DNA from 2 places in the Peribacillus sp. NPDC046944 genome. Region 2 is predicted to be linked to the other one. Evidence: riboswitches for the same ligand, from Rfam matches in the RefSeq annotation. Region 2 holds a riboswitch; the other holds the start of a gene.
The links. A riboswitch is a leader RNA that binds a small molecule or an ion and turns the genes downstream of it on or off. The one in region 2 is predicted to bind preQ1.

Region 1 (6,058 bases), on a different contig from region 2:
CAACTCGAGAAGAAACAAATATTCATTCACCTTTCCCTACAGGAAGACCTGCCGTACATCAAGGGCAGCCAACAGCAGATTGAACAGATTATCATCAACTTGTTATTGAATGCCAAGGATGCCTTGAGTGATCTTGATGAATCAGCCCCAAAAACAATCACCATCCAGACCTTTTTAGAAGAGGAATATATGATCGTCCAGGTGGCTGATAATGGGACAGGAATTGAAGCCGAGCGCCTCCCTCTTATTTTCCACCCTTTTCATACGACAAAAGACCGCGACAAGGGGACTGGACTGGGGTTGTCTGTTAGTCTTGGCATCGCGAAAGATCATGGCGGCAAAATTGACGTATGGAGTACGCCAGGCCAAGGAAGTATATTTTCACTGAAGATCCCCCTACCGACAGAAGATGAGAGGAGTGAATAACATGATTCATTTACTTGTAGTGGACGATGAAAAAGAGGTGGGTACCTTTTTATCCCGGCTTTTTACGATGAAAGGATACAACGTACACGTCATACATAGTGGAAAGGACTTTTATGCAATCGATTTTAATCAGGAGCATTATGATGCTGCGATGATTGATTTGAAGCTTCCCGATTGTGACGGCCTTTCCCTTTTACAACATCTCAAACAAAAACAACCTCGTTGCAAGGCACTCATCATGACTGGTTACAGCACAGTCAAGACCGCCGTCCGCGCAATGAAACTTGGCGCAAGTGATTATATGGAAAAACCCTTTGCCGATATTGAGATATTAGAAAAGCAGATTGAAAACCTCCTGAATGAAAACACGGATGTGAATCAGCATTTCTTTCAGAAACTGGCCAGGGACTCCGGTCTCATCGTCGGTGAAAGTGTCATAATGAAAGAACTGACAGAAATGGCGTTCAAAGTCGCTCAAAAATCGGTTAATGTCTTAATAGAAGGGGAAACGGGAACGGGTAAAGAGGTGCTCTCCCGCTTCATTCACTCAGCAAGCCCGCGTAACCACGAGCCCTTTATCGCGATTAATTGTGGAGCCATTTCAGAATCCCTGCTTGAAAGTGAATTATTCGGCCATGAAAAAGGCGCATTCACCGGTGCAACCCAACAACGAAAAGGCTTTTTTGAAATAGCCGGAAATGGAACCCTTTTCCTTGATGAAATTGCTGATGCCAGTCCAGCCATCCAAGTCAAGCTTCTGCGGGTCTTGGAAACTAGGGAATTTATGCGGGTCGGAAGCAGTGGGACATTACGGACCAACGCACGATTGGTAGCTGCCACTAATGAAAATCTTCAGCAAGCAGTAGAAAACAATAAATTTCGGGAGGATCTATTTTACCGCCTGAATGTTGTCACTCTTGAAATACCAGCATTACGTCATAGAAAAGAGGATATCCCTCTCCTTGTCGAGCATCTGGTCGAAAGGAATGGTCAGGCAGATGTATCCTTTTCACAAGAGGCTATCGAAAAATTACAGCTATACGACTGGCCCGGAAATATACGTGAGCTATCTAATACCGTGATGAGAACCTTAACCCTCGCAGATCATGGACAGGATATCACTGCGGACGATATCGTTCTCCCTACCCATCAGGTCATTTCACCCAAGAAACAAGCTACAATGGATCTTCACTCTCCTGAAAACCCTCTCGAAGAATGGCGGAAGAAACTTGTAGCCGATTTTAATGAAAAAGATGAGCTGACGCTTGAAAACATACTCTTGGAAATCAAACAGTTCGAATCTACCATCGAAAAAGAGCTCGTCCTGCAAACCCTTCAAAAAACGTATGGAAACCGGAATGAAGCCGCCAAGCGCCTACAGATTTCAATGAGGAAATTACGTTATATACTAAATGAAAAAAAACATACCTGACTCTTATATGAACAAGGGTGCCCCCATTAATAGGACACCCTTTCATTTTTTTCTATTCCATTGTTAAAACGATACGACCGTTAATTTCACCCTTTTCCATCATTTTAAACACATCATTGATTTCATCAAGCGGTCTTGTTTCAATATTCGTCCGTACTTTTCCATCTGCCGCAAATTGAAGAGATTCTTGTAAATCTTTTCTTGTACCAACGATTGAACCTCGCACAGTTACCCCATTTAATACCGTATCAAAAATAGGGATAGGAAGTTCATCATTCGGCAATCCGACCACGACGAGTGTTCCGCCTCTTTTGACTGAACTGTAAGCCTGTTCAAATGCTTTTTTCGTTACGGCAACAGAAATAGCTGCTTGTACGCCACCAACTTTATCCTTAATTGCTTGAACGGGATCATTCTTCAACCCATTCACTGTATAATCCGCTCCTAGTTCTTTTGCCAGCTCAAGCTTATCATCTTGAATATCGACGGCAATGACATTGAATCCCATCGCCTTCGCATATTGAAGCGCAACATGCCCAAGTCCGCCAATACCATAGATTGCGACCCAGTCCCCTGGTTTTGCTTCTGAAACCTTAAGCGCTTTATACGTCGTCACACCTGCACAGAAAATTGGGGAGACCTCGGCAAAATCTAGCCCTTCCGGAACCTTGACAACATATTTTGCCGGTGCCTTACAATATTCCGCATATCCTCCGTCCACCGAATATCCTGCATTGAGTTGATCCAAGCAGAGCGTTTCACGGCCCGTCAAACAGTATTCACAGTCTCCACATGCTGAATAAAGCCATGGAATCCCTACTCGGTCACCGACTTTCAATGTTGTGACGCCCTCTGCTACCTTCTCGATAATCCCTACTCCTTCATGTCCAGGAATAAGCGGGAGCTTTGGCTTCACCGGCCAGTCGCCATGTGCTGCATGTAAATCCGTGTGACATACGCCACATGCCTTAATTTTAACTAGAATCTCACCATACTCTAAATCCGGAATCGGTACATCCTTTATTTCAAGCTCTTGTTTAAATTCATTGACGACCGCTGCCTTCATTGTTTTAACATCCTTCAATGTTTTCGATTCCACCGTACTTGTCCCCTGATTTACATTCATGATTCTATTCCTCCCTTAGGTCCGTGTTTTTCTCACTTCCACTTATTTATAATGCAAGTGCCATGCCAAACAGAAAAGTCCAATCAAGTTAGGTTCAAACGTAAATCCTAGCCGAAAATTCGGCCCATTATGACAGAAATCCGGCTCAATGATGACGAAAACCAGTTCGTATATTGCTGGAAAAATGGTTCACCCTATAAAGAGGAGGTGTACAATGGACACATTTGAAGAAGCCTATGAATCCTACAAACAACAAGGAACGCCACAAGCAAACCAACAAGGTGGGAACGACAAAGAAGAAATTGTCGCCGTACGGAAGAATGAAGAGGATAATATCATCGCCATCAAGACAAATACCGGAAGGGAACTGGACTATCCCACCGCTCTTTCAGAAGCCAAGGCTGGTGCACTCGCAAACGTAGATGTCTTTCATAAATATGGTCGGGACATTTTGCGGAGTGAGCCTGATGGCATTAAAGAAAATAATCTGGATGAACTGCCTGAATTTTAAAGACCGAGAAAAGCTGCCTTCCATTCAGGCAGCTTTTTTCCGCAACAAAAAAAGAACCGCATACTAACAGGTTCTCCTAACGACTTCCTCAAGGTTTTCCGGGATATTGAAAATGGAGCAACCAGCACTCTCCCTTTTTCTCCAATCCTTCTATCTGTTTACCATTCATAATGATAGAACTCAGATATTTCCAGCAAGCGGCCACAGATTTCGACCACTTCTATGATTTCAATCCAAGACATATCCATCCCAAGTTCATTAGCATGCGAAATCTTATCCCGTAACTTCCTGATGGCATTGGCATCTTTCTTCCCCTTACTTTTGGATGGGATTTGAAAAAATGTTCTCAACTCTTTATCTTTATGAATAATGTCGAATTTATCGCTAATTTGTAGACATTCAATTAAATTAATCTCCTCATTTTTCTCCATTCTCCTTTCATATAATTCACTTGCCTTATGTAGACGATCCTCACTAATCATCGGATACCAGCTTTCACCCCCGAATCGATGCATGATAATATCACTAAGTCTCATTTCCAATAAAGTGATATAGCCAAAAATCAGCATCCTGATTGGTGGTTTTTGGAGGTCGGCATGCGTGATTAACTTTTTGATTGAATTATTCTCTAACACGAATACCCTCGTTTTCTTCTTAAAAATGCCTAACAATTGGATCAAGGGCGTTGAATCCGATACAAGTTCCCTTGGGGAAAAGAGCTTCATATAATCCGAAATGTTCCCTTCGCCAAGTTCATGTCTATCGATATAACCAACGATTTCCCCCTGGTCTTTCACGGCCAATGTATCAAAGTGTTTTTCCTCCATTACATTTTTGATATCAATGGCCGATTCATCTTTTCCACAAAACTCAAACTCTTGGGCTATGCTTCTGACCGTGATATTTTCCTCATATAGATTTTTAAGACTGTGATAACTACTATTGTTGTTTTTGTACTCTACATTGGACATCCATGACCCTCCATCATTAGCATTCTATCCTAATTCATTAGAACCTAATAACTCCCCACTATCAGAAATAAGTCCACATGAAGTGGACTTTATTCCTTCATTCAAATGATATGTTTCTGCATATCTTCATTCACTTCTTGTTCCCAGTCCTTGCAAACATCTACCCAGTCCTTTGCTTTTGAGAATTGAAATAAATCCCCGAGTGAAAGTTCAATGGCTGAGTTCGCGCTCCCGCAAGCCGGGAAAACTGTCTCAAACCGTTTCATCGAAACATCCAAGTAAACATCCAGTTCATTTGCCAATCCAAATGGGCAGACACCCCCGATTGCATGTCCGGTCTGTTCAAGAACTTCTTCTGGAGATAACATCCTTGCCTTGAACCCAAACATTTTCCGGAATTTCTTATTATCGACTTTCGCATCTCCAGCGGCCACGACCAAAATTGCTTGGTCTCCTTCTCCCCTAAATGACAACGTTTTGGCAATGCGCGCGGGTATAACCCCGATTGTCTCCGCAGCTTGGTTTACTGTGGCACTAGATGTTTTGAATTCCATCACATCATGTTCCCTGTTCCATTGTTTAAAGTGGGCCCTAACACTCTCGATTGACATTTACTTTCATCCCTTTCCTTTAACTCTTTTTATGAATCGTACCATTCTTCACTATAGTAAAGCAAAATCTCTTTCCTTTATTCTAAATATTCAATATTTCGCATAAAATCTTGAAATTGACGAAAGAGGCCAAAATACGATACTATTAAACTTCGGGCAAAAGCCTAACGTGGTTCGTAACCATCCCACGATAAAAAACTAGGGAGAGAAAAATATGAATATTCGTACGCTCGCGATAAATGGTCTATTGGCTGCCATCTATATCGCTGTCTCATTCGTGCTTCAGCCGATTATGTTTGGGGTGCTTCAATTCCGCATTCCCGAAATGTTGAATCATCTTATTGTATTTAATAAGAAATATATATCCGGCATAGTCGTCGGTGTGTTCATATCGAACCTTTTCTTTTCACAGTTAGGGGCATATGACTTGATTTTTGGGGTCGGGCAATCTCTGATAGCCTTATTGCTTGTCATCTTTTCTTCCCGTTTCATAACGGGCATTAAGGGTCGAATGGCCATGACCATCATCATATTCACGGTTACGATGTTCCTAATAGCCATAGAATTGAATCTAGTCTTAGGATTGCCATTCTTAATAAGTTGGGCAACAACAGCAGCCGGGGAATTCCTCGTCCTACTGATCGGGGCACCCATCATTTATATGATGAATAAAAGAATTCAATTTGGAAAGTTGCTTTGAACTCACTGTGCATAAAGTAAAAGAACATTCTATATCCAAAGAGCTGTCTGCTACATGCAGCGGCTCTTTTTTTCAACCATACTCAAAAAAATTGATAAATGGTGGTGACTTTTTGCAGAAAAAAATACTGATGTTACTCGTCCTTCTGATTGTAGTAACATTCATCGGGCTAAATTCAGAATTATTCACGATGATTTGGAATAGCGACTTGGAATCCGTGATAGCCATATTGACAGAAAATCTCCTTCTTACCTTTGTAGTGACGTTCGTTTTGATGATCA
Region 2 (6,058 bases):
CTGCCGATCGTCCGTCGTCACGCTGTCATCATTGCCTACCTGCAGGTAATAAGGAATGCCTGGATAGCGGGCATGTACATTCTTCGCATATTGATAATCAGCTTCATCAAATACGACAATCTTCAAAGAGATTTGATTTTCATCCCTTCTATTGGAAAGCTTAGATAGGATATCATCAAGCACTTCAAAATCGGTCTTCATCCTTGAACTTGGCGGTTTTGGTGATATCGTCAGTTCATCAATATCGAGAAACCAATCCTGCCACCGGCTACCTTGTGTCTCCACGCCAATTCTGATGTTCTTCTCTTTTAAAAGGGTGATTAACTCAGCCATATTCTTCAAGAGGCCGGGATTGCCCCCGGATATCGTCACGAAGGAGAAACCCTTGCCTCCCTTGAGTTTTAGCTCCTCCCATATTTCTTCAGCTGTCATGTGGACGATATCTTCCTTTCCTGTCCCATCCCAAGTGAAGGCGGAATCACACCAAGCACATGAATAGTCGCACCCAGCTGTCCGGACGAACATCGTCTTTTGCCCGATGACCATGCCTTCCCCTTGAATGGTCGGCCCGAAGATTTCCATGACGGGCAGCTTACTCACAGTCCATCCACTCCCGTCTTGCTTCAGCATAACTCGTCGGCGTTTCATAAAGACGGACAAATTCAACCCTAGCCCCTTTATAGTCCTTGTTTTGCAGGGCATCAGCCATCTTTTCATAAATCCAGACGACGATATTTTCAGCTGTTGTATTCATAAGTGGCAGCGTTTCATTCAAATAGCGGTGGTCAAGATGAATGTCGATTTCTTTTTTCCAGATCTCTTTGATGTCGCCAAAGTCGATCATCAACCCACGGGAATCATTATAGCCGCTTATGCCAAAAATGACTTTATACGTATGGCCATGCAGATTCTTGCATTTCCCTTCATAATCATGAAGATGATGAGCTGCATCAAACGTGAATTCCTTGCTCACGAGCACCCGTCTTTGATGATAGTTCAATTGATTACGATGAATGTCCTGTTCTATTTTTTGAAGCTTATCGACAATCTTGAACCCATACATTATAGGTTCACCTGCCGTCTAATCACATAGTCATCCAGACCCCTTTTTCGAAGCTTGCATGCCGGACACTCCCCACAGCCATCGGCTATGATTCCGTTATAACAAGTCAGCGTCTTTTCACGAACGAAATCAAAGGCACCCAGTTGATCCGCCATTTCCCATGTTTCTTCTTTATTCAGCCACATAAGCGGCGTATCTATAACAAAAGACTGATCCATCGAGAGATTCAAAGTGACATTCAACGATTTAATGAACACATCCCGGCAGTCTGGATATCCGCTAAAGTCCGTCTCACAAACACCGGTTACAATATGCTTCGCCCCAATTTGGCTTGCAAGCACTCCTGCGAATGACAAGAACAGTAAATTCCTTCCCGGTACGAATGTAGACGGTAACTCCCCTTCTTCCCCATCCGCCACAGCAATGTCACTTCTCGTCAACGCATTCGGCGCCAACTGGTTCAACAACGACATATCCAGAACATGATGCGGGATGTCCAGTTCCTTTGCAATATTCCGCGCACAATCAATTTCCAAGCTATGACGCTGATTATAATCAAACGTCACTGCCTCCACTTCCGAAAAATGCTTCATGGCCCAGAATAAACACGTCGTACTGTCTTGTCCCCCACTAAACACCACTACTGCCTTTTCTTTCTTCAACATTATGAAAAACTCCTTTTTTACGGAAAAAAGCAGCACCCTAAGAATAGAGTGCTGCTTTTCCTTAGTTTTTTTGAGAGGGTAGCTAGAACCTCTTCCGCCTAAAGCGGCTTATAATCTTTTCTCTATAATCATAACGCAATATATGGAATCATATCAATATATTCCATAAAAACAAAGAGATTCCCTGTCTTTTCAGCTCAATTTCTCCTTTCCTCTTTAAATATCGGTCCCCATTTCCGATAAACAGAAGGTAAACTAATCTACCGAAAAAGGGGCCGTACACTTGAAAAAGATTAAAACAAAGGTATTGTTAGCATTTATGCTAGTCATATCTTTATGCATCATATTAGGAGCCTATAGTATTTACAGCAGCAATAAGTCTCTTAAACATTCTAGAGATATCATCGACCATGAATTGCCTCTTCTTATTAAAGATGAACAATTACTCTATAACCTTTCGCAAAGAATGGCATTTGTTAGAGGGTATATCCTATTTGGAGATGAACAATATAAAGAGGATTTCCTAGCTTATACCGAAGAAAGCAAACACCTACAAGAAGAGCTATTAGCCTTATCCGACTCTGAGAGAACGAAAGAAATCATTGAAACAAGCATTGATTGGAGAACCATGATTGAAGAACGCGTCTTTACCCAGTATGAGCAAGGAGATGAAAAACAGGCGAAAGAAATATTGCTAAATGAAGTAGCGCCCATAAGCACGGAAATAATGGATGGCTTCAAAGAGCTCGCTTCCGAGCGCGAAAAACTGATCGTCGCTTCCGGAGAGACCGTCATCAGCAGTGGAAAATCCGTTAAAACGACGAGTATCATTTTATCCATCATTACAGTCATAGCAGGAATTGGCCTTGCCCTTGTGACAGCCAACCTCATTACCAAACCGATCCTAAGGATCCGAGACAGGATGAAGCTAGTGGAAAAAGGTGAACTGAACCATGAACCACTTAAGCAGACATCAAACGATGAACTCGGGGAATTGACGTTTTCTACAAACGAGATGCAGAGAAACCTTCGCGATATCATCGAAAACATGCTGAATGTATCCGAATCCGTTACAAGCAAAAGCGAAGAGCTGACCCAATCGGCAAATGAAGTGCAACAAGGAAGCAGTCAAATTGCAACCACTATGTACGAGCTGTCAGAAGGCTCTGAGTCACAAGCCAACCAAGCAACGGAAATCGTCCGTATGGTGGAAGAATTCTCAGGAAAGATCCAAAAGGCACACAGTGAAGGAGAAGAAATTTCCCAAACCTCCACAGAGATTCTATCCCTAACTAAGGAAGGGACAGTCTTGATGAACAAATCCGTGCAGCAAATGCAAACGATTGATAGGATTGTGAAACAGGCAGTCGATGAGGTAAAAGGCCTTGATTCACAATCCCAGGAAATTTCAAAGCTCGTTCAGGTCATACAGGACATTTCCAATCAAACCAACTTACTCGCTTTAAACGCAGCCATCGAGGCGGCACGCGCCGGCGAACATGGAAAAGGATTTGCCGTCGTCGCCGAAGAAGTTCGGAAACTCGCGGAACAAGTTACAGATTCTGTGGGTGACATTACTGGAATTGTTACAGCCATTCAAACAGGTTCAAAAACCGTCGTTCACTCCTTGGAAGATGGATATACACAAGTAGATGAAGGCACCCAACAAATTACCATTACCGGCCAAACCTTTGAAACCATCAATCATTCAGTGGGAGCCATGAGCACAAAATTACAACACATAACCAATGACTTACACTATATCTCTACCAATAGCATAAAAATCAACCAGGCTGTCGAAGACATTGCAGCCGTTTCCGAAGAGTCAGCAGCAGGCATTGAACAAGTATCCGCCTCAGCACAGCAATCCAGCTCTTCAATGGATGAAATCACCAATCACGCCAGTGAACTTGCATCATCGGCTGAACAGTTAACAGATCAGGTTAAAAGATTTCAATTATGATGAAAGCCGCTTCCCACACCTACCTTGTGGGAAGCTTTTCCTTGCATTTAGCTATTCCTATGAAGTTAATAACAAATATATCCTCTTCATTAAAATTGTTTCAATATAGTGAATACGGGGAATAAACTAATAACAACACAAAACAAACTATAATAAAAAATTCACCATGAATCTTATACAGAGAGAAATAATTCAACTTACACTATTATTTTCTGAATATTCAATGTATAATTAATATTACTCCAGTAATATTTACATCAGTAAATAGTAGAATTACTACTTCCTCTCTAGAAGTGTCAGCACACTTTTAAAAAGCATTTGAACCAACTCTTAATTACTCTCATTTGAAACCCGATCAACAGGAGACTCTCTAAACAGACGAGATGGTCTTACATCAATATCGTATTCCAAATCCAGAGAACTAAGTCTATATAATCACCTTTACTATTTTTTATTTCCTATTTTATAATAAGTGGTTAATTTCCACCTAAAGTATGTTACTATTAACCTAATACTTTTTAACCAAACAAGGAGGAATTCATATGAAACGATTTTTCAAATTCATAGCAAAGTTAAACGAAGGGAAAGCCCAAGACGAATTCTTTCGCAACGAATACGAAAATTACTTGAAGATGAATTCTGCCGATAAAGGAAACAGAAGATTAGCCCCTATGCTTTATGTTATAGATGGCGGTAAAAAGGACTCACATCCTGAGCTTTTAAATAGAATAAAATCTAGCTAAAGATAGCATCATCTTAAAATTGATTCGAGACTATCAATTTACAAAAAATACTCTCATCTATAAATAACATTTCATTTAATCCCTTATTATAAATGAATGTAAAAATACTCCAAAAACTCAGAATTTATTCTGGGTTTTTTTTAGTTCTACTATTAACACTATATTAATAGAAGAAACTAGTCTTTTTTTTAAAAACCCTCGTTTCCAAAACTTTTAAGGGAAGGATTTTGACAATTTATTGATGTCACCTCATAGCCCCTCGGGTATTTCATATTAAAAAAACCCAAAAAATATGGGGGGTGATTTTACTCATCTTTATCCAAATCCAAAAAAGTAGCACTAAATGAGTCATTAGAATCAAAATACAGGAATAAAGAAAAAACAAACTAGTAGATTAGAAAATAAATGCACAAATAGGTATAAACAATTATAAAACAGGAAGGATCGTCTACATTAAACTCCTACAGTAGATACTAGGAATTGGGTTTTTATCCTTATAAAAAGAATTCATTATCCTATAAAAATTATTTTTTATTCTCCATCTCATAATAGAATCATCATGAAATGGGGAATCCATAGAGTATTTGTCCTTACATGAATATTATAGTCATTAGTTACTATTACACTCATTTATAGTTTAATTTGGAAATTATCAAAATAAGCTATCTTGCTATAGAAAAACGACCCTTGCTTAATAAGTTTAAAATCATGTAGTGTGTATTCAGTAAATCAAATATATAAAAAAAGAGAGGTTAAAAAATGGCACCGATATTTATTTGTGCATTATTTTTGCTTGGCTATGGCATAGTCGAACAAAAACGCCATCAAAAGCGTCTCGACTCCATTCCCGTACGTGTCAACGTAAATGGGATCCGAGGGAAATCCACTGTAACACGTCTGATTACAGGTGTGATCAAGGAAGCGGAGTACAAGACAATAGGAAAAACAACCGGAACTTCCGCAAGAATGATTTATTGGTTTACGGACAAAGAAAAACCGATCATACGTCGTCCAGAAGGACCGAATATCGGGGAACAACGTCGCGTAGTTAAAGAAGTAGCTGACTTAGGAACTGAAGCATTAGTTTGTGAGTGCATGGCCGTGCAGCCTGACTATCAACTAATCTTCCAAAATAAAATGATTCAGGCAAATATTGGGGTTATCGTAAATGTTCTTGAAGATCACATGGATGTCATGGGACCAACATTGGATCAAGTTGCAGAAGCATTCACTGCAACCATACCCTACAATGGGCATTTAATAACCATCGAGGGCGAACATTTAGAATATTACAAAGAAATTGCCAAACAACGTAATACGAAGGTAATCGTAGCCGATAACTCAAGGATCTCAGAAGAATTTCTACGTGAATTCGACTATATGGTATTCCCTGATAACGCCTCCCTTGCCTTGGCTGTTGCAGAAGCATTGGGTATCGATGAGAAAACGGCATTCCGTGGCATGTTAAATGCACATCCAGATCCAGGGGCCATGCGTATCACTAAATTTGGAGATGCTAGGCAACCGACTTTCTTCGTTAATGGATTTGCCGCCAATGATGCGTCATCTACATTGAATATTTGGGACAGGGTAAGTACCTTCGGATACAGCACGGAAGCCCCTA

Region 1: it holds a riboswitch for preQ1, as region 2 does, so the genes downstream of both, ACQKIC_RS04345 (QueT transporter family protein) here and queC (7-cyano-7-deazaguanine synthase QueC) in region 2, are expected to answer to the same signal.

The regions. Positions count from the first base shown of each region.
Region 1 is NZ_JBNNML010000002.1:279,899-285,956, reverse strand. It holds gene ACQKIC_RS04375 (ATP-binding protein) at 1-426, shown strand, start outside; gene ACQKIC_RS04370 (sigma-54-dependent transcriptional regulator) at 428-1,858, shown strand; gene adhP (alcohol dehydrogenase AdhP) at 1,911-2,924, opposite strand; gene ACQKIC_RS04360 (DUF3892 domain-containing protein) at 3,199-3,495, shown strand; gene ACQKIC_RS04355 (hypothetical protein) at 3,654-4,466, opposite strand; gene ACQKIC_RS04350 (YbaK/EbsC family protein) at 4,568-5,077, opposite strand; PreQ1 riboswitch class I at 5,241-5,285, shown strand; gene ACQKIC_RS04345 (QueT transporter family protein) at 5,292-5,777, shown strand; gene ACQKIC_RS04340 (TVP38/TMEM64 family protein) at 5,890-6,058, shown strand, end outside.
Region 2 is NZ_JBNNML010000001.1:70,472-76,529, forward strand. It holds gene queE (7-carboxy-7-deazaguanine synthase QueE) at 1-600, opposite strand, end outside; gene queD (6-carboxytetrahydropterin synthase QueD) at 593-1,063, opposite strand; gene queC (7-cyano-7-deazaguanine synthase QueC) at 1,063-1,725, opposite strand; PreQ1 riboswitch class I at 1,784-1,826, opposite strand; gene ACQKIC_RS00385 (methyl-accepting chemotaxis protein) at 2,012-3,691, shown strand; gene ACQKIC_RS00390 (hypothetical protein) at 4,234-4,434, shown strand; gene pgsB (poly-gamma-glutamate synthase PgsB) at 5,194-6,058, shown strand, end outside.